One region of the Mesorhizobium sp. B3-2-1 genome, then DNA from elsewhere that is predicted to be linked to it. Evidence: riboswitches for the same ligand, from Rfam matches in the RefSeq annotation. Region 1 holds a riboswitch; each other region holds the start of a gene.
The links. Region 1 has a riboswitch for cobalamin ahead of bluB (5,6-dimethylbenzimidazole synthase). Riboswitches for the same ligand answer to the same signal wherever they lie in the genome.
Positions count from the first base shown of each region.

Region 1 (7,072 bases):
CCTGATCTTCTCGACCTTGTCCTCAGCGGCCTTCAGCAACCGGTCGCAATGCATCTTCAGCGCCTCGCCGCGCTCGTAGATCCGGATCGACTGGTCGAGCGGCACGTCGCCACGCTCCAGATCATCGACGATCTTCTCCAGAGCGTCGAGTGCCTGTTCGAAGCTCATCGCCTTGACGTCTTCGTTGATCTCACCAGTCATCATTCATCCTTTCATCAGTCGCCCGACATGGGCGGCGACCGAAAATGCCAATCCCTGCAGATCGTAGCCGCCCTCGAGCAGGCTGACGAGCCGGTTGCCGCCATGGCGTGCGGCGCGCTGCATCAGCTGGCCGGTCGCCCAGTCGAAATCGTCCTCGGTCAGATTGATTTCCGCCAGCGGGTCGCGATGGTGCGCGTCGAAGCCAGCCGAAATGATGATCAGGTCGGGCGCGAAATTGTCGAGTGCCGGCAGCACGCGCGACAGGAAGGCATCGCGAAACACCTCGCTGCCGGTCTGCGGCGCCAGCGGCGCGTTGACGATGTTGCCGGCGCCGGTCTCGCTCTTCGCGCCGGTGCCGGGATAGAGCGGCATCTGGTGCGTCGAGCAATAGAGCACCGAGGGATCGTCCCAGAAAATATCCTGCGTGCCGTTGCCGTGATGCACGTCCCAGTCGACGACGGCGACACGCTCGGCGCCATGCTTCTTCTGTGCATAGCGGGCAGCGATTGCCGCCGTATTGAAGAAGCAGAAGCCCATGGCCGTGGTCTTTTCCGCATGGTGCCCAGGTGGCCGGGCGGCGACGAAAACATTGTCGGCGCGGCCCGCAAAGACGTCGTCGACGGCGGCGTTGGCGGCGCCGATCGCCGTGGTCGCGGCCTGCCAGCTCTTCGGGCTGGCGGTGGTGTCGGCATCGATGCGGGCAATGCCTTCGTCGGGGATGGCGGCGCGGACACGCGCGACGAAATCGGCGGGATGCGCGTAAAGGATGGTCGCCTCGTCGCCTTGCGGTGCCTCGACGCGGTCGAGCGCGGCGAAAGCTTCGTCGTCGAGCACACGTTCGATGGCGCGCAGGCGGTCGGGCCGCTCGGGGTGACCGGGCGGGGTGATGTGTTCGAGAAAGATCGGGTGCGTGTAGAGACGAGTGGCCATGTCCCTCTATCTAGTGCCCCGGCGCGGCGATGGCCATGCGTTGCGGCCTGATCGCTGGGGAAAATCGAACCTGCGTCCATTCATGTCGCTGCGGGCATTGGCGTCGCCGGCCATTCGGCGTAAGACTGCTGCTACTGCCTGGTGCCCGCGAAAGCGGGAGAATCGGGAACACGGTTTGATACCGTGGCGTGCCCAACGCTGTGAGGGGGACTGCGCCGGTAAGTGCCACTGTCGATGACGGGAAGGCACCGGACGTGGGTTGATTCCGAGCCAGAAGACCGGCCTGGCAGGCATCGTCATCCGCATGGTCAGGCGGATGATATCAGAGCGGCGTGCGCCTTCTTGGACGCACAAAGTACGCTCTGAGAATTTGAACTGCTGCAATCGCAAGGGGACAAGCGATGCCGGAAGACATGACCGCTGCAATGGGCGATGGATTTGACCAGATTGCGCGCGACGCGGTTTACCGCGCCATGTTCACGCGGCGCGACGTGCGTAGCCATTTTACATCGGAGACGATCGACGACGAGGTGCTCGCGCGGCTGCTGCTTGCCGCCCATCACGCGCCGTCGGTCGGCTTCATGCAGCCCTGGAATTTCATCGTCATTCGCGATGCCGCGCGACGGGGGGAGGTGCGCGACCTGTTCTTGGCCGCCCGCGAACAGGAACTGCCGGCAATCGAGGCAGACCGGCGGGCGCTCTACCGCAAGCTCAAGCTCGAAGGCATCTGCGAAAGCGCGCTGAACATCTGCATCACCTGCGACCGCGAGCGCTCGAAAGGCTCGCCGCTAGGGCGCTGGCACAATCCGGAAATGGATCTCTACAGCACGGTCTGCGCGGTGCAGAATTTCTGGCTGGCGGCACGCGCCGAGGGCGTTGGAGTCGGCTGGGTCAGCATCATCGAGACGCAAGCGCTGAAAAGCCTGCTATCCATCCCCGGCCACGTGACGCCGATCGCCTATCTCTGCGTTGGCCGTGTTTCCGAGTTCGCGCCCAAACCCGACCTCGAAACGCATGGCTGGGGCCGACGGCTGCCGCTGCCCGACCTGATCATGAGCGAGACGTTTTGCGGCCAGGGTGAGGCCTCGCTCAAATCCACGGTGGCCCGCCTCAACACCGTCGCCGCTGCGCCGGCAAACCCCGCCGATCAGCGCGTCGCGCCGGCCGTACCCCAGCGCGAACCGTCGAAGGTGGAGAGCGCCTTGTCCTTGAGTTCCCGGAACTTTGACGAGGCTTCGGCGAGCCGGGCGTCCCAGGCGGCATCGGGGACCTGGCCCTCGATGGTCTTGAAATAGACCTGCATCAGGCAGGCAATGGCGAACGGCTCGATGAAGGCCGCCTTGAAAGCCCAGGCAAAGACGATGGCCAGAACGAAGGCCCAACCGGCGAGCTGACCGGGCATGACGTAAAGAATAGCGGCTGCCGGCGCCAGCATCAGCAGGAAGATGACGAAGGAGACGCTCCACATGATCACCGCCAGCCAGATGGCGTTCTTGACCATGGTCTTGCCGTTCTGGGCGTAGAGCACGATGCCTTGCCGCGCGGTCTCGAAGGGCGAGGACGAATTGATGCGGATGTTGTAGCCGAGAATGATCTCATCGACATAGGTCAGCGACAGGCGGATCACCGTGTTGAGGAACGAGACCAGGCCGCTCAGGCCCGGAATGGGCAGGAAAGCCGCGATGCCGCCGAGCAGGCCGGTGATGGCGCGGATAGCGCCCTTGACTAGTTGGTCGACGACGAAAAGGATGTTCGCCTCGGCAAAACGCTCGGTCACAATCTCTCTTGCGTAGGCGATCTGGTTCTGGCCGTCGGGAACGTCATGGCCGTCGATCAGATGAACCATGACGGCGATGTGACCCGCCTTGACGACGTAAAGGATATATTCGCGGATCCAATAGACGGCGATCGAGACGAGGCCGAAACCGACCACGCCACCCCACATGGCGATGGACAACGGTCCATCAGGATCGGTGGAGATATGGCCGATGCCATAGCCGACGGAGGCGCCCGTGCCGGTGGCCATGATGTAGGCCAGCGTGATGCCGAAATAGACGATCATGCGAAAGACAATGAAGGGCCAGGTCCGCATCATGATGGACACCGACCTGCCGATATCGAAATCCCACATGCCCGAATCTCCCCTCAGAGATGGCTGTGGAGGATGCGCTCAAACCGGCTATTGTCAATTGCAGGCGGCGGCGGGAGGCGCCACGGTGGCTCAGTTTGGCCGCGCTTCCGGCTTCTCGAGCAGGCCTTCAAGCAATTGCTTGAAGGCTGCCACCACCTTCCTCGACGTCGCTTCGGGATCGTTCGAGTTGGCGATCCGCTGCGCGGCCTGGCTGCTCGCCCCATTGATCAGCCGCGCCGCGGTCTCGGGATCGAGGCCCGGCACGACCATCCCCTCCTCTTGCAGCACGGTCAGATGATCGGTCATTGAACCGACGCAGGCATTGGCATTCGACCACTGTGCCGGATCGCCCAGCACCGCCGGACCGTCCCGGAACATGATGCGCTGGATTTCCGGCTCGAGCGCCATCTCGATATAGGTGGTGCATTCGTCGACGAAATGCTGCCAGCGGGTCGGCGCCCTCGACGCGACCTCGTTCACCCGCGCCGCCATTTCAGCATCGATTTGCGCGACAACCGCCTCGAGCAGTCCCTTCTTGTCGCCGAAGTGATGATAGAGGGCGCCGCGCGTCAGTCCGGCCGACGCGGTGAAATCGTCCATCGACGCTTCGGCGTACCCGATGGTGCCAAAGGCTTGGCGTGCCGCGGCGATCAGCTTGGCGCGTGTCTCCGCGATCATCTCCTTGCGTGGTCGATGCATGTCCTGGCCTTATCTACATACGCCCCGTATGCCAATTGACATACGGGGCGTATGGTCTATTTAACACTCATACGTCTCGTATGTAATCGTCGAATCGCTCCTTGTCGAGGAACAGGATCATGCAAAACCCCTATTCGGAAATTTTTCGCACTCCCGGAGCCAAGGACTTTGCCGCCGCCGGCTTCATGGCGCGCCTGCCGATCGCCATGGCGCCGATCGGCATCGTGGCGATGTTGTCGCAGACGCGTGGCGAATACTGGCTGGCGGGTGCGGTTTCCGCGACATTCGCCTTGGCCAATGCTTTCCTGGCGCCGCAGATATCGAGGTTGGTCGACCGCCTCGGCCAGACGCGGGTTGTCGTACCCACCACCATCATCTCCGTGCTCGCATTCGCGGCCCTGATCGCATCGGCCAACCGGGACTGGCCGGTATGGACGCTGTTCGTGTCGGCACTGCTGGCGGCGGCAATGCCAAGCATGCCGGCCATGGTGCGGGCGCGCTGGACCGAGATTTTCCGGGGCCGGCCCGAGATGAATACCGCCTTCGCCTTCGAGTCGGCGGCGGATGAACTGGTCTATATCGCCGGCGCATCGCTGTCGGTGGGCCTCAGTGCCGCGCTGTTCCCGGAAGCGGGCGTGCTCGTCAGCACGCTGTTCCTCGCCCTTGGCTCGACAGCCTTCATCCTGCAGCGTTCGACCGAACCGCAAGTGCGACCGGTGGACCATGGCTCAACGGGCTCGGCAATCCGCCGGGGGCCGGTTCAAATCATCACCTTCGCCATGATCTTCATCGGCGCGACTTTCGCGACGACGGAGGTGAGCACGGTGGCGATCACCAAGGAATTCGGCCAGCCGGGCGCCGCAAGTCTCGTCATCGGCGTCTATGCGCTGGGGTCCTTCGTGCTCGGCATCATCATCGGCGCGCTCAACCTGAAAGCACCGCTGCAGCGCCAGCTCGCCATCGCGGTCGCTTTGGTCACGCTCGGCACGCTGCTGCCGCTTACCGCCGGCACCGTGCCTGCGCTCGCGCTGACTGTCTTCATCAGCGGCGTGGCGATCTCGCCGACCTTCATCACCGCCTTCGGCCTGATCGAACGGCATGTCCCTGAAACGATGCTGACCGAAGGCATCACCTGGGTGATGACCGGCATCGGCATCGGTATGGCGCTGGGCTCTTTCGCCGCCGGTGCGGTGGTAGACGCGTTCGGCGCCCAGAGCGGGTTCTGGGTTTCGGTGGCGTCAGGCGTTATCGCACTGATCACGGTGCTGCTCGGCCAGCGCAGCCTCGCCACCCACGGATGCGAGCTGGAAGGATGCGAGGCGGCAATCCCGGCCGAATGACAGCCAGGATTTGTCGAGCTCAGATAATCTCGGTCTTGGCGATGTGAATGCCAAACCCTTCGAGGCCGACATAATGGCGTTCGCGCGAGGCGATCAGATTGATCGAGGAAATGCCGAGATCCTTCAGGATCTGTGCACCAAGGCCGATCTCACGCCATTCGCTCTCGCGCCGGCGCGCCTCTTCATGATCCTCGCGATCGCCCGGCGCCGGCCGGTTGCGCTCCTGGTGAGCGACGCCGACCGAGCCCTCGCGCAGATAGACGATGACACCGCGCTTGCGCTCGCCCATCGCCTTCATGATGCCATCGAGCCGGTGGCTGGTGCCGAACACGTCGGTCACCACATCCTCCGAATGCAGCCGCACCGGCACCTCCTCGCCGTCGCGAATGTCGCCAAAGACGATGGCGACGTGATGCATCGTGTCCCAGGGCAGCGTGTAGGTGAAGACCTGCGCCTTGCCACCCAGCGTTTCGATGTCGGAGCAGGCGACGCGCTCGACCAGCGTTTCCTTGCGCTGCCGGTAGGCGATTAGATCGGCGACCGAAACCTGCTTGAGGCCGTGCTCCTCGGCGAAGGCCGCGACTTGCGGGCCGCGCTTGACGGTGCCGTCATCATTGACCAGTTCGGAAATGACACCGATCGGCGGCAGGCCGGCGAGCTTGCAGAGGTCGACGGCCGCCTCGGTATGGCCCGAGCGCATCAAGACGCCGCCCTCGCGCGCGATCAGTGGGAAGATGTGGCCAGGGCGGACGAAATCGGAGGCGCCGACATTGCCGTTGGCAAGGTTGCGCACCGTCAGAGTGCGGTCGTCGGCCGAAATGCCTGTCGTCGTGCCATGCTTGAAGTCGACGCTGACGGTGAAGGCGGTCGTGTGGGCCGAATCATTGTCGGCCACCATCGGAGCGAGGTTCAGCCGCTTGGCTTCCTCGCGCGGCATTGGTGTACAGACGATGCCCGACGTGTTGCGCACGATGAAGGCCATCTTCTCCGGCGTACAGTGAACGGCGGCGACGATCAGGTCGCCCTCGTTCTCACGCCCGTCATCGTCCATGACGACGACGATCTCGCCGCGTTCGAAAGCCCGGATTGCTTCGACGATCTTCTTCTGGTCGTAAGGCATGGAAATGCTCGCTTCGCTCGCAGGGAATAGGCAATAGGCAGTAGGGAAAAGGAAATTTTGGCTCTTTCGGGCGGGCAGACTGGCCTCCTGCCTAATCCCTACTGCCTATTCCCTTTCCTGTCTGTCCTCGATGCCGCAGATAGTGGTCGGCAATGGCGCAGGCAACCATGGCTTCGCCGATCGGCACGGCTCGGATTCCCACGCAAGGGTCGTGGCGACCCTTGGTCATCACCTCCACGTCGTTGCCGTCCTTGTCGATCGATTTGCGCGGCGTCAGGATCGACGAGGTCGGCTTGACGGCAAAGCGCGCGACGATCGCCTGGCCGGTGGAGATGCCGCCGAGGATGCCGCCGGCATTGTTGGACAGGAACACCGGCTTGCCATCATTGCCCATGCGCATTTCGTCGGCATTCTGTTCGCCGGTAATGCGGGCGGCCTCGAAACCATTGCCAATCTCGACGCCCTTGACGGCGTTGATCGACATCAGGCCGGAGGCAATGTCTTGGTCGAGCTTGGCATAGATCGGCGCGCCGAGGCCGGGAGGAACGCCATCGGCGACGATCTCGATCACCGCGCCGACCGAGGAGCCGGCCTTGCGAATGCCGTCGAGATATTGCGTGAAGACGGGAACCGAAGCGGGGTCGGGGGTGA
Region 1 is NZ_VFTI01000016.1:48,637-55,708, forward strand. Features, by position in the region: gene FJW08_RS17715 (exodeoxyribonuclease VII small subunit) at 1-201, opposite strand, end outside; gene FJW08_RS17720 (histone deacetylase family protein) at 205-1,131, opposite strand; cobalamin riboswitch at 1,254-1,433, shown strand; partial or broken gene bluB (5,6-dimethylbenzimidazole synthase) at 1,605-2,111, shown strand; gene FJW08_RS17730 (hypothetical protein) at 2,279-3,262, opposite strand; gene FJW08_RS17735 (TetR/AcrR family transcriptional regulator) at 3,353-3,961, opposite strand; gene FJW08_RS17740 (MFS transporter) at 4,081-5,301, shown strand; gene ribB (3,4-dihydroxy-2-butanone-4-phosphate synthase) at 5,321-6,421, opposite strand; gene aroC (chorismate synthase) at 6,513-7,072, opposite strand, start outside.

Region 2 (7,072 bases), on a different contig from region 1:
GACGAAAGGCGCACCGCCGTGCTGCTGGTGCCGGCCGCCCAGCTTTTCGGCCTGGCGATCGGGCCGGTCGCCGCGTCGCTGCTCATCGACGGCAAGGATTTTCGCCCGGTGCCGGAATTCGCCGCCGCAAGCGCTGTCGCCAGCGTGGCGTTGCTGGGCCTGTTTGTACTCGTCGCACGGCGTCGCCGGGTTGTTGCGTGAGCACCATGGCGAACAGCTGGAGCAACTGGTCGGGCTTTGTCACGGCCGAGCCGCGGTTGCTTGCCAGCCCCGCCGATGCCGGCGAACTCGGCGATCTCATTCGCACCGCACCCGGCCCGGTCCGCGTCGTCGGCGCCGGTCACTCCTTCACGCCATTGGTGAAGTCGCAAGGCACCATCCTGTCGCTGGAGAAGCTGGAAGGGCTGGTCTCGCATGACGCGAAAAGAAATCAGGCGCGCGTGCGGGCAGGGACGCGGCTTGGTTCGCTCATGCACATCCTGCAAGGCATCGGCCAGGGCCTGCCCAACATGGGCGACATCGACCGCCAGGCGATAGGCGGCGCGCTGGGCACCGCTACCCATGGCTCGGGGTCGACGCTCGGCGCCTATCACACGCAGTTGGAAACGGTGCAGATCGTCGACGGGCTCGGCAAGGTCCGCGAATTCAAGCGGGAAGGGGATCGGGAGACGATCCATGCCATCGGCGTCGCCCTCGGTGCCTTCGGTGTGCTCAGCGAAGTGACGCTGAACAACATCGCGACCTACCGGCTGCGGCGCCGCAAATGGGTGCTGCCGATAGGCGACATGCTGCGCGATTTCGAAACGATGATGGCCGCGCACCGGTCGGCCGAATTCTATTACATTCCCTTCTCCGGCTACGCGCAGTTCATCGCCAGCGACTTCAGCACCGAAGCCACGACGATGCGCCCGACCGACGACGACGAGGGCTCCTTGCGCACGTTGCGCCGCTTGCGCACCGGGCTTGCCTGGCTGCCGTCGCTGCGCCGCAGGTTGATCCGTGGCGCCGTCGCCAAGGTGCCGGCCGAGGATTATGTGCAGGACTGGCTCAACGTCTACGCCAGCGACCGGCAGACCAGGTTCAACGAAATGGAATATCACCTTCCCTTCGAGGAGGGGCCGAAGGCGCTGACCGAAATCATCGAACTGACCGAGAAGCATTTTCCGGAGGTCTATTTCCCGATGGAAGTGCGGTCGGTGGCATCGGACGAATTCTGGCTCTCGCCCTTTCACAAAAGGCTTACCTGTTCGATCGCCATCCACCACGATGCGGCGAACGATCCGTTGCCGTTCGTGCGCGCGGCCGAGCCGATCTTCCGCAGATATGCCGGCAGGCCGCACTGGGGCAAGATGCACAGCCTGAAAGCGGCCGATCTGAAAAAGCTCTATCCGCGCTGGGACGATGCGATGGCGGTGCGCCGCGACATCGATCCGCAAAACCGTTTCGTCTCGCCCTATATCGCCGATCTCTTCGGCATCGAACAATGAGAGCCTATTTCGCCACGCTTTCGGATGCGCTGAAGCAGGCGGGCATCTTCCAACCCAGCCTGCTGCTCGACCGCGATCGGCTGGATGGCAACATCGCCCTGGTGAAAGAGAGGCTTGATGCCAGCCTTGCCGTACGGCTGGTCGACAAGTCGCTCGCTTGCCTGCCGCTGCTTGCCCATATTGGCAAGGCGCTTGGAACCCACCGCTTCATGACCTTCCATCCGCCGATCAGCGAGGCGGTGCTGAGCGCGTTTCCGGATGCGGATCTCCTGTACGGCAAACCGATGCCGGTCGGCGCGGCAAGGGCGGTGCTTTCCAGAGGCGAGGTGGCCTGGTCGCGGGTATGCTGGCTGATCGATACGCAGGAGAGGCTGGCTGACTATGGCGCGCTCGCCGACGAACTCGGCGTCGAGCTGCGCATCGCTTTCGAAATCGATGTCGGACTGCATCGTGGCGGCTTCGCCGATCCGGATGCCCTGTCGCAGGCTCTGACGGCGCTGCCGGCCCATAAAGGGCTGCGCTGTGAGGGCGTCATGGCCTATGAGGCGCATGCGCCGCACATACCCGCCCTGTTCGGCGGACCGGCCAAGGCGTTGGCGCAAGCCTCGAAACGGGCCGCCGCTTTCGTCGCGCGCCTCGGCATGAACCAGCGCCATATCTTGAACATTGGCGGCAGCAAGACCGCGCTGCTTCATCATGGCGGCACCGCCAACGAAGTGTCGATGGGCTCGGCCTTCGTGCTGCCCGGCGATTTCGACACGCCAGGTCTCGGCGGCTTTCAGCCGGCGGCCTTCATCGCAACGCCCATTCTGAAGGTGGTCGAGCCGATGCTGCCCGGCCCGCCGGCGGTCTCGCGTCTGCTCCAGGCGCTCGGCCGGTTTCCGCGCAAGGGCTGCTATCTCTATAGCGGCAAATGGATGGCCGAACCGGTGTTTCCCGAAGGCATGGAGACGAACGGTCTGCTTGGCCTGTCCTCCAACCAGCAATTCATGTCCCTGCCCGCCGAGGCCGTCGTCAGGCCGGGCGACTACGCATTCCTGCGGCCGACGCAGAGCGAAGCCGTGCTGCAGCAGCTCGGGCCGATCGCGGTGCTTTCCGGTGGCAGGATCGTCGACCGCTGGCCGGTGCTGCCGATGGGGTGATGGCTGTCGTCTCGGCGTCGCCATTGGCGCCTGCATCTGCAATGTCGTCATTCCAGGGTCTGCGCGCGTCGCTGCGCTCCCTGCTCCGCACAAGAATGACGAAGTTGTGAGGCGCCTCGTTGCAACGATTTTATTGACTCAGTCAACTAAATGACTGATCCTGTCCAGGACAGGAGGAACCCCCATGACGATCCACGACCACCCCGGCAAGGAACGCATCGACGCGGTGCGCGCGTTCAACCGCTTCTACACCCGCCAGATCGGTGTGCTCGACGAAGGCTGGCTGAAAAGCACCTTTTCGCTTACCGAGGCGCGGGTGCTCTATGAGCTTGCCCATCGCGACGGGCTCGTCGCCAGCGACCTGGTGCGCGATCTCGGCCTTGACCCCGGCTATGTCAGCCGTTTGCTCAAAAAATTCGAGGAGCGCGGTCTGGTCGAGCGCGAAGCCACCGAGGCGGACGCGCGCCGCGCCTCGATCGCGCTGACGCCAGCGGGTAGGGAAGCCTTCGCGCCGCTCAACCAGGATTCGCACGACCAGGTGCGCGCGCTACTCGGTCGCCTGGCGCCCGTCGATCAGGATCGGCTGGTCAAGGCCATGCGCATCGTCCAGGACCTGCTCGGCGACAGACCCGAACCCAAGGTGCCTTACATCCTGCGGCCGCTGCAGGTTGGCGACATCGGCTGGGTCACGCGCCGCCAGGGCATGCTCTACGCCCAGGACTATGGTTGGGACGAAACCTACGAGGCACTGGTGGCTGAGATCCTCGGCGAGTTCGTCAAGAATTTCGATCCGAAATGGGAGCGCGGCTGGATCGCCGAGCGGGAAGGTGAGGTCGTCGGCTCGGTCTTCGTCGTGCGCAAGTCGGATCAGGTGGCCAAGCTGCGGCTGCTCTATGTCGAACCTTCGGCGCGCCGCCTCGGCATCGGCAAGCGCCTGGTCGAGGAATGCATCGGCTTCGCCCGCGCCAGGGGATACAAGACGCTGACCTTATGGACCAACGACATTCTGACCGCCGCCCGGCACATCTACCAGGCGGCCGGTTTCAAGCTGATCGAGGAAGAGCCCCACCATTCCTTCGGCAAGGATCTGGTCGGACAGAACTGGGATCTGGACCTGTAGCGGCGCGTCATGCCTTGACCCGCACCCAGATCTCCAGCCCGCCATTACCGGTGCGGCCATCGAATTCGGGCCCATAGCGCTCGAATTCCGACGCGTAGGCGATTTCATGGCCGGAGGCGGGAAGCCAGCCGTTCCAGATCGTGTCGATCGTGCGCCGATGAAAAAACGGCAACGGCTGTCAGGCGGCCGGACGCAAAGTCGACGACAGGCTTGCTCTCAGGTCTGTTCTGTTATAACAAAACGAAGCAATCGCCTTGCCTCGCTGTCGCGCGCGGCCTAGGCTGCGACTCGTGATGGTCCCCGAGCCGAAAGGCGAGGGGTGAAAAGGGAACGCGGTGAGACCCCATGGGGTCGAGGCCGCGGCTGCCCCCGCAACTGTAAGCGGTGAGCAAGATCCGGAACGCCACTGGCCGGCAAGGCTGGGAAGGCAGGATTGCGCAGAGACCCGTGAGCCAGGAGACCTGCCATCACTGAGTTGACCGGACGGGGTGTGCCGGGAGGAAACGTGGACATCGGTCTTGTCGGCCGGTCGACCAACATCCTTCCGTCGCCAGTTTTGAAAGTGACGGGAAGTTGGACGGCGCAATCGATCGTATTCAACCCGGCTCCATGCACCAGATCATCGTGTGCACCCTTTGCCGCGACGTGCCGACCGGCGTCAGGTCGGGCGAAGGTTTGTGCGCCGAGTTGCGCTCCCGCCTCTCGGCCCAGCCTGACGTGGCGCATGGTTTCACGGTCGAGGGCGTGGCTTGCATGGCGGGTTGCGCGCGTCCCCTGACAGTGGCTTTCCAGGCGCCAGGCAAGGCAGCCTATCTCTTCGGGTCGATCGACGCGCAGGCCGACGCTGCCGATCTCGTGCGGTTTGCCAGGCTTTACGCTTCGCTTCCGGACGGCTGGTGCAATTCCGGACAACGTCCGCCGGGCCTGGCCGGCAAGACGCTGGCCCGCATCCCGGGAGCCGGCAAGCTGGCGGATGGCAATCGATGACAACGCCGCTTCTCGATGCGCGCGACCTGGGCGCGACGGCGAATGGCCGGCATCTGGTCCATGCCGTCAGCCTGTCGGTGACATCCGGCGACCGCCTCGCCATCATTGGTCCCAACGGCGCCGGCAAGACCACGCTGCTGCGCATGTTGTCCGGCATGCTCAGGCCGAGCTTCGGAGAGGTGAAGCTCGGCGGGCGGCGCCTGGATGGGATTTCGCCCGCCGAACGGGCTCTGCATATCGCCGTCGTGGGCCAGACCGACCAGCCGGACCCACGGCTGGCGGTGATCGACTATGTCGAGCTTGGCCGCGTCCCGCATGCCGGCCTGAGGCGCCGCGGCGAGGAACGCGACATTGTCGTGGACGCGCTGCGCCGGACCGGCCTGTTGCCGCTGCTCGGCCGGACCATCGGCTCGCTGTCTGGTGGCGAACGCCAGCGCGCCCAGCTTGCGCGTGCCATCGCGCAGGAGCCCAAGATCCTGTTCCTCGACGAGCCGACCAACCACCTCGACCCGCGCGCCCGCGCGCAACTGCTCGAACTGGTGGCCGGCTTCGGCATGACGGTGATCGCGGTGCTGCACGATCTGACCCTGGTGGCGCCCTTCGCCACCAGGGTCGCGGTGATGAACGAGGCCCGGCTGCAGGCGCTGGCGCCGCCGCACGAGGCGCTGACGCAGCAGTTGATCCGCGAGATTTTCGGCGTCGACGTGTTTCGCCTGCGCCATCCCACCGAGGACCGCGAACTGACGGTGTTCGACCTTCCGAACCGCGCCGCACCGCCGTCCTGATCAAATCCATCCTTATCCGACACGTTCAACCAAGGAGCAAAGTCCGTGAAACGCCTCGCCTTGTCCCTCGTCGTCTCGCTGCTGGCCTCGACAGCCTTTGCCTTCCCCGTCACCGTCGACAGCTGCGGCAAGCAGCTGACCTTCGACGCGCCGCCGAAGCGCGCCGTCATCCATGATCTCAACATGGCCGAGATGGCCTTCGCGCTGAAGCTGCAGCCGTCGATCGTCGGCCTGACCGGTATCACCGGATGGTACAAGGTCGGCCCCGAATTCAAGGCAGAGCAGGGTTCCATTCCCGAACTGGCGCCGAAATATCCGACGCTGGAGAATCTCGTCGCCGCCGAGCCCGATTTCTTCTTCGCCGGCTGGTACTACGGCATGAAGCCCGGCGGCGACGTGACCCCCGACACGCTCGCTCCGCACGGCATCAAGACGCTGGTGCTGACCGAAAGCTGCGTCCATCTCGACAAGAGCCGCCCGGCCGCCTCCATGGACCTGCTCTATGGCGATATCGAAAAGCTGGGCAAGGTCTTCGGCAAGGAGGCAGAAGCGGAGAAGCTTGTCGCCGGCTGGAAGGCGCAACTCGCCGATATCACCGCCAAGGTCGGCAGCGCCAAGGGAACACGCGTGTTCCTGTACGATTCCGGCGAGGACAAGCCCTTTACCGCGGGAAAGTTCGCCATCCCCAGCGCCATGATATCGGCGGCCGGCGGCGACAACATCATGGCCGACATGGAAACGAGCTGGGGCAACACGGACTGGGAGACGGTGGCGGCGCGCAATCCGCAATTCCTCATCCTGCTCGATTATCAGGACGGCGGCGGTTACAGGAAGCTGCTCGATTTCCTGAAGGCGCACCCGGCGATGAAGGAGACGGACGCGGTCAGGAACGAGCGCTTCGTGGCGCTTCGTTATGCCGAACTGACGCCAGGACCGGCGAACATCGAAGCCATCGGCAAGATCGCCAGGGCGATGCATCCGGAAGCGTTCTGATGGATCTTGCCCGAGAGCACAAATCCGGCTCGCTTTCAGGGCACAAAGCCTTCACGCTGGCCATGACGGCGGGCGCGGTGGCGCTCGTCGCTCTCGCGCTGCTGTCGATCGCTTACGGCTCGACGCTGATACCTCTAACCGATGTCGCCGCCGCCCTTGGCCGTGCCATCGGGCTGGATGAGCCCGGGATATCGGGCCCGGTCGGCAAGATCGTCGTCGACTTGCGGCTGCCACGCACGATCCTGGCGATCTATGTCGGCGGCGGGCTGGGTATCGTCGGCGCGCTTTTGCAGACCGTGACCCGCAACGACCTTGCCGACCCTTTCCTGTTCGGCCTGTCGTCGGGGGCCGCTGCCGGCGCGGTTTCCGTCATTACCGTCTTCGGCGACAGCTTCGGCATCTGGACCTTGCCTGTGGCTGCGTTCACCGGCGGCATCCTCGCCGCCTCCATCGTGCTTTTGCTGGTGGCGCGGGTGAGGGGGCAAGGTCCCGAACGGCTGATCCTCGCCGGCCTTGCCGTCTCCTTCATGTTCACGGCCTTGACCAATTATCTGGTTT
Region 2 is NZ_VFTI01000003.1:37,424-44,495, forward strand. Features, by position in the region: gene FJW08_RS03830 (MFS transporter) at 1-201, shown strand, start outside; gene FJW08_RS03835 (D-arabinono-1,4-lactone oxidase) at 207-1,487, shown strand; gene FJW08_RS03840 (DSD1 family PLP-dependent enzyme) at 1,484-2,629, shown strand; gene FJW08_RS03845 (helix-turn-helix domain-containing GNAT family N-acetyltransferase) at 2,814-3,749, shown strand; partial or broken gene FJW08_RS03850 (AraC family transcriptional regulator) at 3,757-3,906, opposite strand; cobalamin riboswitch at 4,027-4,233, shown strand; gene FJW08_RS03855 (DUF1636 family protein) at 4,359-4,736, shown strand; gene FJW08_RS03860 (ABC transporter ATP-binding protein) at 4,733-5,521, shown strand; gene FJW08_RS03865 (ABC transporter substrate-binding protein) at 5,567-6,514, shown strand; gene FJW08_RS03870 (iron ABC transporter permease) at 6,514-7,072, shown strand, end outside.
Region 2: it holds a riboswitch for cobalamin, as region 1 does, so the genes downstream of both, FJW08_RS03855 (DUF1636 family protein) here and bluB (5,6-dimethylbenzimidazole synthase) in region 1, are expected to answer to the same signal.

Region 3 (7,072 bases), on a different contig from region 1:
ATGGCGGCCGGTTTCAGCGATGCGACGGCATTTTCGGCGAATGCCAGGGACAGCGGATCCTTGAGACTGGAAACAAAGATCGGGACCGGTGCCAGTCCCTGGGAGCGCAAAGCGTCGGCCAGCGCATCGATCGGGGCGACATCGGCCGCGAGCAGCATCGATCGGTAGAAGAGAATCGGGATGATGGGGGCGCTGACATTTGAAAGGTCCGGCTTCTCTGCGACCCCCATTCCAGACTGATAGTAACCGGCCTTCGGCACGCTGACCGGACTGGCGACTGATGTATCCTGTCCGGCCAAGCCCGCCAGCCTGTGCACCAGCGCGTTCATATTGGCCGGGCCGCCCTCGCGGAAATAGCCGAGCAGGCCGTCGAGTTCGGCGCGGGGCAGCGTCGAGGCTTCGATCAGCCTGAGATCCTCGTCATGGCTTTCACCGGGAAGCAGCGCCAGTCTTATGCCGCGTTCGCGGGCAATTGCCGCCAGTTGGTCGCAGCCATAGCGCCACCAGTCGTAACCGCCGAGGATACGCACCAGGACGACCTTGGCGTGGCGGGCGACGCTGTCGACCCAGAGGTCGACCGACATGGGATGGCGCAGGTCGCGCAGTGCCGCCAGCCGCATCGAGGGCAGGCGATCGGCGTCGGCCTTCCATGCCGCCGCCAGCCCGGCGAGGTCGCTGTCGGTGAAGGATAGAGCCACGATATCCGCCGGCGTCTGCCTGAGATCGACAGGCTCGGCGAGGTCGTCGAGCGAGGCGGAGGTCGTGGTGAGGATGTGCATCGCGCCCGTGCCCGAAAATCAGCCGGCGAGTATGCGTTCGATCGCCGGCCGGTTCAGCCCCTTGAGGCCGATGACGACCAGGCGCGAACGACGGTCGTCCCCGGCGGTCCAGGCGCGGTCATAGTAGTGATTGACGCGCGGGCCGACGGCCTGCAGCAGGAGCCGCATCGGCTTGCCGCCGACCTCGACGAAGCCTTTCACCCGCAACACGTTCTCCTGTTCGGCGGCCGCGGCGACGCGCTTTGCCAGCTCGTCGGGATTGGCGATCGAGGGAATGTCGACGATGAACGTGTCGAAGTCGTCATGCTCGTGGTCGAATGCGCCGTCGTGATGGGATTTGCGGTTCTCGATATCGTCCTCGACGGCGAGCCCGAGGCCGAGCAGCACCGAGGGATCGACCTTGCCATGAGACGTCGGCACGATCTTCACGGCGCGGGCGGCGTGTTCGCCGATGATGCTGTTAGCGCGGGCCGAGCCGTCGGCGTCCATCAGGTCGCTCTTCGACAGGATGATCAGATCGGCGCAGGCGATCTGGTCCTCGAACACTTCCTCGACCGGATCATCATGGTCGAGGCTTTCATCCCCGGCGCGCTGCGCCTGCAGGGCTTCCATGTCGTTGGCAACCCGGCCTTCGGCAAGTGCGGGACCGTCGACCACGGCGATGACGCCATCGACGGTCACGCGGCTCTTCACCGACGGCCACTGGAAAGCCTGGACCAGCGGCTTGGGCAGAGCGAGGCCCGAGGTTTCGATCAGGATATGGTCGACCTTCGGCGTCAGGCACAGGATCTGGTCGAGCGCCGGCACGAAATCGTCGGCGACGGTGCAGCAGATGCAGCCATTGGCCAGTTCGACGATGTTTTCCTCGGGGCAGGTGTCGATGCCGCAGCCCTTGAGGATTTCGCCGTCGATGCCGATGTCGCCGAACTCGTTGACGATGATGGCAATCCGTTTGCCGCCGGCGTTTTCCAGAAGATGGCGGACAAGGGTCGTCTTGCCGGCGCCGAGGAAGCCGGTGACGACGGTGCAGGGAACGCGGGAAACGGATGCGGTCATATCAGTCTTTCAGCATGTCGAGGGGAGGGATGCGGGCAACGAGGCCGCGTTTGAGGCTATCGGGCCTGCCCCGCCAGGGAATGAGGCCGTCGCTGGAGGTGGCGAAGAGTTTCGCGCCGGTGACGAGATCGGCACCGCTGGTCGGGGTCAGATCGCCAAACACATAGCTCCAGCATCCGTCGCGCAGGATCGCGGCGCTCAGCCGGCGCTTGCAATTGCCGAGGCATTCGACGGTGCGGATGCGGATGTTGTCGCCCGAGGCGGCTTGGCGCGTATCTTCAGCCAAAAGTTCGCCGGCCCGGGGATGAGCATCGGAGCCGGTCTCGTCGCGACAGGAGGCGCAGACGATGACAGTGATGCCGGCCAGGGAATCATCCCCGCCGGACGAAATGTCCGTTGTTTCAGCCGAAAAACTGCCGTCGCGATCCAAATCAGGCTCCTTGCCCGGAAAACCCGCCGGACGATCGGATACTTGCATTCCAGACGGCAGGTCTCCTGGCTCGCGGGTCATCGCCTTGGGTAGCCGCCTTCCCGGGACAATCCCAGTGGCTTTCGGCCTTGGCTCTTCGCTCACAGTTGCGGGGACAGCCGCGGATTTGGGATTTTCAATCCCGCACCGCATTCCCTCTTGGCTCCTCCCTTTGCCGAGAGGAGACCGTCTGGATTGGATTTAGGCTCTTGCGGGCAGCGGTGTCAACGCGAGCTTACGACACCGCGATGTCGGACAGCGCCGGGCCCAGGTCGCCGGCGGGCGTCACTTCGATGCGTTCGAGGCCAAGCCAGCCCTGCATCTGCTTCAATTCCTCGGAGAGCTGAGCGGCGGTTTCGGGCGGTGCGCCGGGCTCGGCGTAGGCGGCATGGACACGCAGGACACTTGCCGGCCGGTCGGCCTTGAGGTCGACGCGCGCCACGATCCTGTCGCCGAGCAGGAAGGGCAGGACATAGTAGCCATATTGGCGCTTGTCGGCCGGGGTGTAGATCTCGATACGGTAGTGGAAATCGAACAGCCGCTCGCTGCGCGAGCGCTCGAAGACGACCGGATCGAACGGCGCCAGCAGGGCGCGGGCCTCGATCTTGCGTGGCAAGCGCGCGCCCCTATGGAGGTAAGCCGGCTTGTCCCAGCCCTCGACACGGACCGGCAGCAACTCGCCGGTCTCGACCAGTTCCTCCAGGCGGCCTTTCATGTCGGCGGGGGAGAGTCGAAAATAATCGCGCAGGTCGCCCGATGTCGCCACGCCATGGGCGCGGGCGGAGATGCGCAGCAATTCGCGATGTGCATCCTCGGCGGTCGGTACCGGCAGGTCGAGGATCGCCTGCGGCAGCACGCGCTCCGGCAGGTCGTAGAAGCGCTCGAAGCCGCGCCGGTGCGCGGTGGTGATGCGCCCGGCCCAGAACAGCCATTCGAAGGCGTGCTTGGCGTGGCTCCAGCCCCACCAGCCGCCGGAGCCTTTCTGGCCTTCCAGCGCGGAAGCGGCGATCGGGCCGCGTGCCACGACCTCGCGGTAGATCTCTTCTATATAGGGGGCGTGCTCGCGGCCCCATTTGGCCAGCCCCAGATACATTTCATCGCCTTGCTCGGCGCGCCGCATGCGCCAGCGCATCAGCGGGTAGGTCTCGACGGGCAGGAACGAGGCCTCGTGCGCCCAGTATTCGAACACAGTGCGCTTTCGCGTCACGGCGGCATTGTCGAGCAAAGCGAGGGGATAGGGGCCAAGACGCGAATAGAGGGGCATGTAATGGGCGCGAACCACCGCACTGACGGAATCGATCTGCAGCAGGCCGGTGCGAGACAGAACGCGGGCGAAGTGGCGGCGGTCGGGCGTGCCGGCGGGGCGGGGATCGAGAAATCCCTGAGCGGCGAGCGCGATGCGCCGGGCGGCGGCAAGCGAGATCTTTTCCTTCATGCGGATGCGTCTCTGGTGGACCTGTCTGGCGTTGCGGGGGGTGATTCCTGTCCATGCTAGCAGGGTTTTGGCGGCAACCTTGTCAGGAGAGAAAAGTGGAGTAAAAGACGAAGGAAATCAAACAGGAGCATATGGGACCAGTTTCTCCCGGATTGCCGTCCAGCTCGGTGTTTTGAACAAGGTTTGACTTGCTTCGCTGGAAGTGCTGCGCTAACCCTCGCCGCGTTGCAGCATAGGCTCCTTAAAACGGTTCAGCGGTTAATCTGTCACGCTTCCGCATTAAGGTCCGGTGCTGTAATCAACGTGGATTGGCGCCAACGGAAAGCCGCTGCATGAACGCACTCCTCAGTTCGTACCTGCCCATCGTCCTGTTTATCGGCGTGGCGCTGGTGGTCGGCCTGGCGCTGCTCGCGGCGCCGTTCCTGGTAGCCTACCGAAACCCGGATCCCGAGAAGCTGTCCGCCTATGAATGCGGATTCAACTCGTTCGACGACGCCCGCATGAAGTTCGACATCCGTTTCTACCTGGTGTCGATCCTGTTCATCATCTTCGATCTCGAAGTAGCCTTCCTGTTTCCCTGGGCGGTGTCCTTCTCGAAGATCGGCATGCTCGGTTTCTGGTCGATGATGGTGTTTTTGGCAGTGCTGACAATCGGCTTTGCCTATGAATGGAAAAAAGGAGCGCTGGAATGGGATTGAACGACAGTTCAGGCACCCTCGTCGCGCCAAAGCCCAAGGGTATCATCGACCCCAACACCGGCAAGCCGGTGGGGCAGGACGATCCCTTCTTCCTCGAAATCAACAACGAGCTTGCCGACAAGGGTTTTCTGGTCACCTCGACCGAGGCGCTGATCACCTGGGCGCGCAGCGGCTCGCTGATGTTCATGACCTTCGGCCTGGCGTGCTGCGCGGTCGAGATGATCCACACCTCGATGCCGCGCTACGATTCGGAGCGGTTCGGCGTCGCGCCGCGCGCGTCTCCGCGCCAGTCCGACATCATGATCGTGGCCGGCACGCTGACCAACAAGATGGCGCCGGCGCTGCGCAAGGTCTATGACCAGATGCCGGAGCCGCGCTACGTCATCTCGATGGGCTCCTGCGCCAATGGCGGCGGCTATTATCATTATTCCTATTCGGTGGTGCGCGGCTGCGACCGCGTCGTGCCCGTCGACATCTATGTGCCCGGCTGCCCGCCGAGCGCCGAAGCCCTGCTCTACGGCATTCTTCTCCTGCAGAAGAAAATCCGCCGCACCGGCACGATCGAACGGTAAATCCATGGCCGCCTCCCTTAGCGAACTGTCGACCTATCTCGGCGAGAAGCTGCCTGGCCGCTTCGGCGATGCGGTGCTCGCCTATGGTGAGCTCACCGTCCAGGTCGAGCCGGGCGATCTGGTCGAAGTGATGACTTTCCTGCGCGACGATGCGCGCTGCCAATTCATCTCGATCATCGATGTCTGCGGTGCCGACTATCCGTCGCGGGCCAAGCGCTTCGACGTCGTCTATCACCTGTTGTCGCCGAAACAGAATGTGCGCATCCGCGTCAAGGTGCAGGCCGACGAGGAGACGATGGTGCCGTCGATCACCGGCATCTATCCCGGCGCCGACTGGTTCGAGCGCGAGACCTACGATCTCTATGGCGTGCTGTTCTCGGGCCATCCGGACCTGCGCCGCCTGCTGACCGACTACGGTTTCGAAGGCCATCCGCTGCGCAAGGATTTCCCGCTGACCGGTTTCGTCGAAGTGCGCTACGACGACGAAGCCAAGCGCGTCATCTACGAGCCGGTCGAGCTCAAGCAGGAATTCCGCAATTTCGATTTTCTTTCCCCTTGGGAAGGCACGGATTACGTGCTGCCCGGGGACGAGAAGGCAAAGCAGTAAATGGCTGAAACCTCCGTTCGCAATTTCAACATTAATTTTGGCCCGCAGCACCCTGCGGCGCATGGTGTTTTGCGCCTCGTGCTGGAACTCGACGGCGAAGTCGTCGACCGCGTCGATCCGCATATCGGCCTGCTGCATCGCGGTACGGAAAAGCTGATCGAGGCAAAAACCTATCTGCAGGCGGTGCCTTATCTCGATCGGCTCGACTATTGCGCGCCGATGAACCAGGAGCACGCCTTCGCGCTCGCCGCCGAGCGCCTGCTCGGCATCGAGGTGCCGAGGCGCGGCCAACTGATCCGCGTGCTCTATTGCGAAATCGGCCGCATCATGTCGCACATCCTCAATGTGACGACGCAGGCGATGGACGTCGGCGCGCTGACGCCGCCGCTGTGGGGCTTCGTCGAGCGCGAAAAGCTGATGGTGTTCTATGAGCGCGCCTCCGGCTCGCGCATGCATGCCGCCTATTTCCGGCCCGGCGGCGTCCACCAGGACCTGCCGCGGCAGCTGGTCGAGGACATCGGCAAGTGGATCGACCCGTTCCTGAAATCGCTCGACGATCTCGACAAGCTGCTCACCGGCAACCGTATCTTCAAGCAGCGCAATGTCGATATCGGCATCGTTTCGCTGGCCGACGCCTGGGCCTGGGGCTTCTCGGGCGTCATGGTGCGCGGCTCGGGCTCGCCGTGGGACCTGCGCAAGTCGCAGCCCTATGAGTGCTACTCCGAGATGGATTTCGACATCCCGATCGGCAAGAACGGCGACTGCTTCGACCGTTATCTCTTGCGCATGGAAGAAATGCGCCAGTCGGCACGGATCATGCGCCAGTGCGTCGACCTGCTGCTCGGCAAGGAAAGCACCGGCCCGGTGTCGAACCTCGACGGCAAGGTGGTGCCACCCAAGCGCGCGGCGATGAAGCGCTCGATGGAAGCGCTGATACATCACTTCAAGCTTTATACCGAAGGCTACCGCGTGCCGGCCGGCGAGGTCTATGCGGCGGTCGAGGCGCCGAAGGGGGAGTTCGGCGTCTATCTGGTCTCGGACGGCACCAACAAGCCCTACCGCTGCAAGCTGCGCGCCCCCGGTTTCGCGCATCTGCAAGCCATGGATTTCCTGTGCCGCGGCCACATGCTGGCCGACGTCACCGCCGTTCTCGGCTCCCTCGACATCGTGTTTGGTGAGGTCGATCGCTAAATGTCAGTCCGCCGTCTCGCAGAAGCCAGCGTCCAGCCAGCCTCCTTCGCCTTCAACAAGGCGAACGCGGCGGCTGCCAAGCAATGGATCAAGAAGTATCCGAAGGGCCGCGAGCAGTCGGCGATCATTCCCTTGCTGATGATAGCGCAGGAGCAGGAAGGCTGGGTCACCAAGGCGGCGATCGAGACGATCTCCGACATGCTCGGCATGCCGCGTATTCGGGGGCTCGAGGTCGCGACATTCTACACGCAGTACCAGTTGAATC
Region 3 is NZ_VFTI01000028.1:55,807-62,878, forward strand. Features, by position in the region: gene FJW08_RS24950 (cobaltochelatase subunit CobN) at 1-779, opposite strand, end outside; gene cobW (cobalamin biosynthesis protein CobW) at 798-1,835, opposite strand; gene FJW08_RS24960 (DUF1636 family protein) at 1,837-2,265, opposite strand; cobalamin riboswitch at 2,303-2,510, opposite strand; gene FJW08_RS24965 (winged helix-turn-helix domain-containing protein) at 2,540-3,739, opposite strand; gene FJW08_RS24970 (NADH-quinone oxidoreductase subunit A) at 4,072-4,437, shown strand; gene FJW08_RS24975 (NADH-quinone oxidoreductase subunit B) at 4,428-5,009, shown strand; gene FJW08_RS24980 (NADH-quinone oxidoreductase subunit C) at 5,014-5,616, shown strand; gene FJW08_RS24985 (NADH-quinone oxidoreductase subunit D) at 5,617-6,807, shown strand; gene FJW08_RS24990 (NADH-quinone oxidoreductase subunit E) at 6,808-7,072, shown strand, end outside.
Region 3: it holds a riboswitch for cobalamin, as region 1 does, so the genes downstream of both, FJW08_RS24960 (DUF1636 family protein) here and bluB (5,6-dimethylbenzimidazole synthase) in region 1, are expected to answer to the same signal.

Region 4 (7,072 bases), on a different contig from region 1:
GGAATCTCAACATTCTCCACGGCATCGACCTCGACATCAAATCGGGCGAGTTCATCGTCTTCGTCGGTCCGTCGGGCTGCGGCAAGTCGACCTTGCTGCGCTCGATCGCCGGGCTCGAGGAGATCACGTCGGGTGAACTCAGGATCGACGGCCAGGTGGTCAACGACGTGCCGCCGTCGAAGCGCGGCATCGCCATGGTGTTCCAGTCCTACGCGCTCTATCCGCACATGACCGTCTACGACAACATGGCCTTCTCGATGAAGATCGGCAAGGAAAGCAAGGCCGAGATCGACAAGCGGGTGCGGCAGGCCGCCGAAATCCTGCAGCTGACCAAATATCTCGACCGCCTGCCCAAGGCGATGTCGGGCGGCCAGCGCCAGCGTGTCGCCATCGGGCGAGCCATCGTGCGCAATCCGAAGGTGTTCCTGTTCGACGAACCGCTGTCGAACCTTGATGCGGCACTGCGCGTCGCCACGCGTATCGAGATCGCCAAGCTCAAGGAATCGATGCCCAACACGACCATGATCTATGTCACGCACGACCAGGTCGAGGCGATGACGCTGGCCGACCGCATCGTCGTGCTGAAGGACGGCCACATCGAGCAGGTCGGCACGCCCATGGAGCTCTACAAGAACCCCGGCAACCTCTTCGTCGCCCAGTTCATCGGCTCACCGGCCATGAACATCCTGCCGGCGACGGTCGACAGGACGGGCGACCCAACCATCATCAGCCATGTCGGCGGACGCAAGGCGACGGTACCGATCGCGACGCCTGCTTCGGCAAAGGGAGCGGCGGTCAGCTTCGGCGTGCGGCCGGAAGATCTCGCGATCGCCAGTGGTAGCGACTATCTGTTCGAGGGGACGGTCGATTATCTCGAGCAGCTCGGCGAGGTCCAACTGGTCTATATCGACATCGGCCGTGCCGACCTGCCGCTGGTGACCAAGTTGCCGGGCAATGTCGAGGTCAAGCGCGGCTCGACGCTGCGGCTGACCGCCAATGCCGGAGACCTTCATATCTTCGATGCGGATGGACGGTCGTTCGCGCTGCACGAAGCGGAAGCAAAAGCCGCCTGAGACCACAACCTGTCTCGACGACGCAAAAAGAGAGCGGCGGGCAAGCCCGCCGCTCTCTTTTGTATATCACCACGGCTGGTTAGTTGTTGCCGAAGAGATTGCGATCAGCACCCTGATGCGCCGGCTTCTGCACGTCGCCGGACGAATTGAGCAGCTTGTAGACGGGCGAGTCGCTGTTGCGGATCGAACCCGTATGCGACGTATCGACGTTGACGGTCGCCTGCTTGTTGATGTCGGTGCCGCCAACGTTGTCGTTGCCGGCATAGGCGCCGCCAGCGGCAATCAGAAGAGCGGCGGCGGTAAGAACAATCTTTTTCATTTTTTTACTCCGATATTTTCGAATTCAAGGGACGGGCTGAGCGCGCCGTCCCTGCTTGACGAGATGTTAGTTGTTGCCGAACAGGTTGCGATCGGCGCCGTGCTGGACGGGCTCCTGGTTGGCAGGAGCCGACTTGTCGACCGAAGCGGTGTACGAGTTGTCCACCGCGGCAGCAGGCTGGTTGGCACCGTTGGAGCCATAGTTGTCGCTGGCAAAAGCGCTGCCGGAAATAGCCAGAACGGCGGCGGCGGCAATAAGGATCTTGTTCATTTTAGACACTCCTGAATTTCTTGAATTCCACCGGACCGGCGGGCAAGCCCGCCATCCGTGCGGATAGGCCGTTAGCGGCCGAAGAGGTTGCGATCGCTGCCCTGAGCAGGCGCCTGAGCAACCGGCTCCGACGTCTTGGTGGAGGTCGAAGCGGTGTACGAGCTGTCCACGGCTGCTGCGGGCTGATTGGCGCCGTTCGAACCGTAATTGTCGCTACCAGCGAAGGCGCTGCCGGAAATCGCCAGAACGGCGGCGGCAGTGAGAACAATCTTTTTCATTTTGGGTACTCCAGTATTTTTCCGTCCGTCTAGCGGCGTGTCTTGGGATTAAAATCGCGTCGTTCGGACAGCCCCGATGTGGGAGAGCCCCCCGGCCGTTTCCAATCACGAAGTTGTTCAGCGTGGACCATGACCCCACCACTTGAAATTGTACCAGGGCTTTCCAAATCCGCTCTTTTTCTTCGTGATATCAATTGGTTATCTAAAGCCAACGCCTCGATCATCAACTGTGTCGGAGGCTCGGCGTTCACACGGTCTTGCACGCACCGTCAACAGAAACGAACCGTTCGGTTCGATTTTAGACTCTGCTAATAGTCACTTTTTGAAACCGTTAACCTTCTCGCCCGCGGCAAAGGGGTCGAAAACGGTGCCGGCGCGTCTGGCGACGGAGTTCGATTCCAACGGCTACGACCCTGTCACGACGATCCAGCGTGCGTGTCGCGCCGCATGGATGCGATGTCGCTTTCGTGCCGATGTCGCAAAGCCTGTCGTGATTAGATCAGGCATCTCAGGTGCCGCTGCGTGACGATGGAGCGGAGAATTGGGAAGCCGGTCAGATTCCGGCGCTGCCCCCGCAACGGTGGTGGAGTTCAAGTCGCAACGGGAGACCACTGGGCGAAGGCTTGGGAAGGTGTCGCGATGGTCCGCAAGGACAACTCCAGAGCCCGGAAACCAGCCCGAGATGGCTAGAACTCGACTGATCGCGGTGGGCGGTCAAGAGGCGGATGGTGTTTGTCCGGCTTTTCGCCGATCTGCGTCCAGTCCTTCCTCAATCACCACCAGTTCAGTCCTTGAAACTGAGGACAGGACATGGACGCGCGCAACGACATGCTGAGGCTCTTGAACAGCCGCAAACAAGGCTTTTCGCTGGAACAGCCCTTTTACACCGACCCGGACTACTTCAAGCTGGACATGGAGCTGATCTGGTATCGCGACTGGTTGTTCATCGGCCATGATTGCGAATTGCCCAAGCCGGGCAGCTTCATCACCGTGCAGATCGGCGATTATCCAGTCGTGCTGGTGCGCGATCAGCAGGGCAAGATCAACGCCTTCCATAATTCCTGCCGCCATCGCGGCAGCCGCGTCTGCAACACCGACAAGGGCATGGCCGCCAAACTGGTCTGTCCCTATCACCAGTGGACCTACGAGCTCGACGGCCGGCTGCTGTTCGCCCGCCAGATGGCCGATGGGTTCGACAAGAGCCAGTTCGGGCTGAAGCCGGTCGCCTGCGAAAGCGTCGCCGGCTATGTCTTCATCTGCCTGGCCAAGGAGCCCGCCGACTTCGCGCCGATGCGGGCGATGATCGAGCCCTATCTGAAGCCGCACCGGCTCAGCGAGGCCAAGATCGCCTTCGAGAGCACGATCATCGAGAAGGGCAACTGGAAGCTGGTCTGGGAAAACAACCGCGAATGCTATCATTGCGCGGGCAATCATCCGGAGCTGTGCAAGACCTTCCCGGAAGCACCGACCGTGACCGGCGTGCAAGGGGCCGACAGCGATCCGGAGATGCTGGCGCACTGGGCGAAATGCGAGGCTGCTGGCCTACCCAGCAAATTCCGCATCGACCCGGCCGGGCAATACCGCGCCACCCGCGCGCCGCTGCTGCGCGATGCCCAGAGCTACACGATGACCGGCAGGCGGGCGGTGAAGAAGAACCTGTCCGACAGCGTCTCGGGCGACCGGATCGGCACGCTGATGCACTATCACTACCCGACAACCTGGAATCATATCCTCATCGACCATGCCGTCACCTTCCGCGTGCTGCCGGTCAGCGCCACGGAGACGGCGGTGACGACCAAATGGCTGGTACACAAGGATGCGGTCGAGGGCGTCGACTACGATCTCGCCGAACTCACCCATGTCTGGACCGAAACCAACGACCAGGATCGCCGCATCGTCGAAGAGAACGCCTTCGGTATCCTATCGCCCGCTTACGAGCCCGGCCCCTATTCCGAGCTGCATGAGGGCGGTGTGATCCAGTTCGTCGACTGGTATGCCCGCTTCATCGGACCGCGCCTTGCCGAAGGTGGCCGGCCCGCGCTGCGCAGCGTCGCATGAGAGGCTGAGGGATGAATGCGATGACCGACCTTGGCCTTTATCGTCATCTCGACCAGATGGCGCCCTGGAACGACAGGCTGCAGGTGCTGGAAGTGACCGGCGTCAGCGACGAGGCGCCGGACGTGAAGACCTTCACCTTCCGGTCCGACAACCAGACCTGGTTCCGCTATAAGCCAGGCCAGTTCGTGACGCTGGAACTGCCGACGCCGGACGGATCGCTGATGCGTACCTATACGCTGTCGTCCTCGCCGTCGCGGCCGTTCTCGATCGCGGTGACGGTGAAGGCGCAGGCGGGCAGCGTCGGCACACGCTGGATGTTCGATCACCTGGCGCCGGGCTCGCACGTCAAGGCCTATGGACCAGGCGGCGACTTTTCACTGCACAGCCATCCGGCGGCGAAGTATCTGTTCGTCTCGGCCGGTTCCGGCGTGACGCCGATGATGTCGATGCTGCGCTGGCTGAACGACTGCGCGCCATGGACCGATGTCGGCTTCGTCAACTGCGCGCGGCGCCCGGAAGAGATCATCTTTCGCAAGGAGCTCGAGCTGCTCGGTGGCCATATGCCGGGCCTGTCGCTCGGCTTCATGATCGAGGAGCGGTCGAGCCGCGAGGGCTGGTACGGCCATATGGGCCGCATCGACGCCATCCGGCTGCCGCTCCTGGCACCCGATTTCCGCGAACGCGAAATCTTCTGCTGCGGCCCAGATCCCTTCATGCGCGCCGTGCGCGGCATGCTGGAAGCCGCCGGCTTCGACATGACAAAGTACCATCAGGAGAGCTTTGCCGCACCGACCGTGGAGGAAATCCCGGCCCCGTTCGCGGCGCCGGCGCAGGACGGTGTGGCTGTCCCCGTCGAAGCCGCGACGCCGATCCGCTTCGCGCTTTCGGATGTCGACGCCGAATGCGTCGCCGGCCAGACCGTGCTGCAGACGGCGCGTGCCTCGGGCGTGCGGATACCGGCGGCCTGCGAATTCGGCCTGTGCGGAACCTGCAAGGTGAAGAAAGTCTCCGGCAGCGTCGAGATGAGCCACAATGGCGGCATCCTCGATCATGAGGTCGACGATGGCTTCATCCTGGCCTGTTGTTCCAAGCCACTGTCGGCGCTGGAAATCGAGGCTTGATGCCGAACTGATCGCAGAAATGGTCGGCACAGCTTGCCTTGCCGGGATATCGTTTTCGAATCCTTCTTCGGCCGTCGCGGCAATTCCGCCGATGGGACGATCAGGCGACGGTCGCCACCTATGGCGCATTGCCTTTCCAGCTGGTCTCGGCGACCTTTTCGGCGATCGGCTGAGACGAAAGCGACATCTGTTCGCCATGGCTATGATGTCTGGCCCGCCTGCAGCCGTCGAAACAAGGTTCTTGCGTCCGCGAGCCTGATCCCGGCAAGCATCAAGGCCGACAGCGACGTGCCGTGCAATCTGTAACGGTCGTTCAACCGCCAGGTTAGAACGCCCTTAACTGCTCGCTGCTAGAACTCACCGATACTGGTCGTTCTGGTGATGAAAGCCGTTTGCATGAATGCGCCGCTCGCTGCTCAGGGCAAGCTGGCAAGCTTGAAATCCAGCAAGGTTGTATTTCGACTTGTCGGGCCGGTTGTCGCAACACTGTCGATCGCCATTTATGCGATCGTCGTCTCGCTCTTCGTGGTGCCGAGCAATGTCGACGTGTCCTGGCTGCTGACGGTTGGCGACCGTGTCCTCGACGGCGAACGTCTTTACGTCGATATCGCCGAGGGCAATCCACCTTTTTCAACCTGGCTCTATCTGCCTTTCCTCGCCATGGAACGCCTGACCGGCCTGTCGGCGGAATTTTGGGTGAGTGTGGGCGTGGCGGCGCTCGCGGCTGCTTCAGTCTGCTTTTCGGCTCGTATTCTTGCGCGGACCGACGAGGTTCTGAAGCGGTGCGTCTGGATCATTCCGGCGGCGGTGTTTGTCGTGCTTTTCCTGTTTCCGCCGGATTTCGGCCAGCGCGAGCAGATTGCCGTAATTGCCTTGCTGCCGTGGCTGGCGTTGCTTTCGGCACGTGACCGAACGGTGGATTTTCGTACCGGCAGCACCGCCGAACGGATCGTCGCCGGTGTCGGGGCCGGTATCTTCGTGATGATCAAACCACCCTACAGCGTGCTGGCCCTGGCGCTGCCGGCCCTTGTGATTGCACTACAGCGACGCTCATTGCGTCCGCTTTTTACAACGGAGAGTGTCGTCGGCGGTATTCTGACCGTTGCCTATCTGATTGCACTTGCTGTTTTCATGCAGCCTTTCTTCGCCGAGGTGCTGCCTTTGTTGCGTCAGGTCTATCTGCCGATGCGGATGCCGGTCATGGACATGTTGATGCTATGGCCTATCCCTATGTTCGCGGCCATGGCAGGAGCCACACTGGTGATGGCCTATCCCGGTCGGCCTCACCGCGATGCGCAAATACTGCTTTTGGCGGGAGCGGCCTATGTCCCGGCCTTCGTCATCATGGGCAAGGGGTGGACATATCAGGCGCTGCCGTTCCTGACAGTCGGGGTCCTGGCATTGATGCTGCAGTCTATCAGGTTGAAACCATTGCGAAGTCTCCCTCCGCCATCCATCTTTGGGGCCGCGCTTGGGCTGTTTTCGATCCTGGAATTGGTCGTGTTGCAACAAGGCTTGGCATTCACTCAGCCACGCGGCGATCTCGACGCGGCGGCGGTCGCCGTCAGCCGCGCGATCGACCATCCAACTTTCATGTCGATCGGCTCGCGGCTGCAGGCCGGCAATCCCCTCGCCCGAATGACTGGCGCCCGTGTCGTGGCACGCAACCCGTCCGCCTGGATGGTCAATGATGCCAGGATCCTCGTCGGGTTGGCGCAGGACCCTGCCCAACGGCTGGATCTGGAGACTTTGCGCCGGCAATATACCGCGGCGATAGCCGGCGAACTTGCCGCGAAACGGCCCGACATCGTAGTCGACGACGGGACGGCAGAGCCGCGTGCGCCAATACCGCCAATACCTTTGAGGGACAACATCGCAATCGCCAAGACCTTGGCGGATTACCGCCCACTGCTTCAGAACGGGTCGGTGACCCTGCTCATCCGCGCCGACGTC
Region 4 is NZ_VFTI01000011.1:52,375-59,446, forward strand. Features, by position in the region: gene ugpC (sn-glycerol-3-phosphate ABC transporter ATP-binding protein UgpC) at 1-1,073, shown strand, start outside; gene FJW08_RS13585 (DUF680 domain-containing protein) at 1,153-1,392, opposite strand; gene FJW08_RS13590 (DUF680 domain-containing protein) at 1,459-1,662, opposite strand; gene FJW08_RS13595 (DUF680 domain-containing protein) at 1,734-1,940, opposite strand; cobalamin riboswitch at 2,434-2,636, shown strand; gene FJW08_RS13600 (aromatic ring-hydroxylating dioxygenase subunit alpha) at 2,751-3,998, shown strand; gene FJW08_RS13605 (hybrid-cluster NAD(P)-dependent oxidoreductase) at 4,019-5,119, shown strand; gene FJW08_RS13610 (hypothetical protein) at 5,516-7,072, shown strand, end outside.
Region 4: it holds a riboswitch for cobalamin, as region 1 does, so the genes downstream of both, FJW08_RS13600 (aromatic ring-hydroxylating dioxygenase subunit alpha) here and bluB (5,6-dimethylbenzimidazole synthase) in region 1, are expected to answer to the same signal.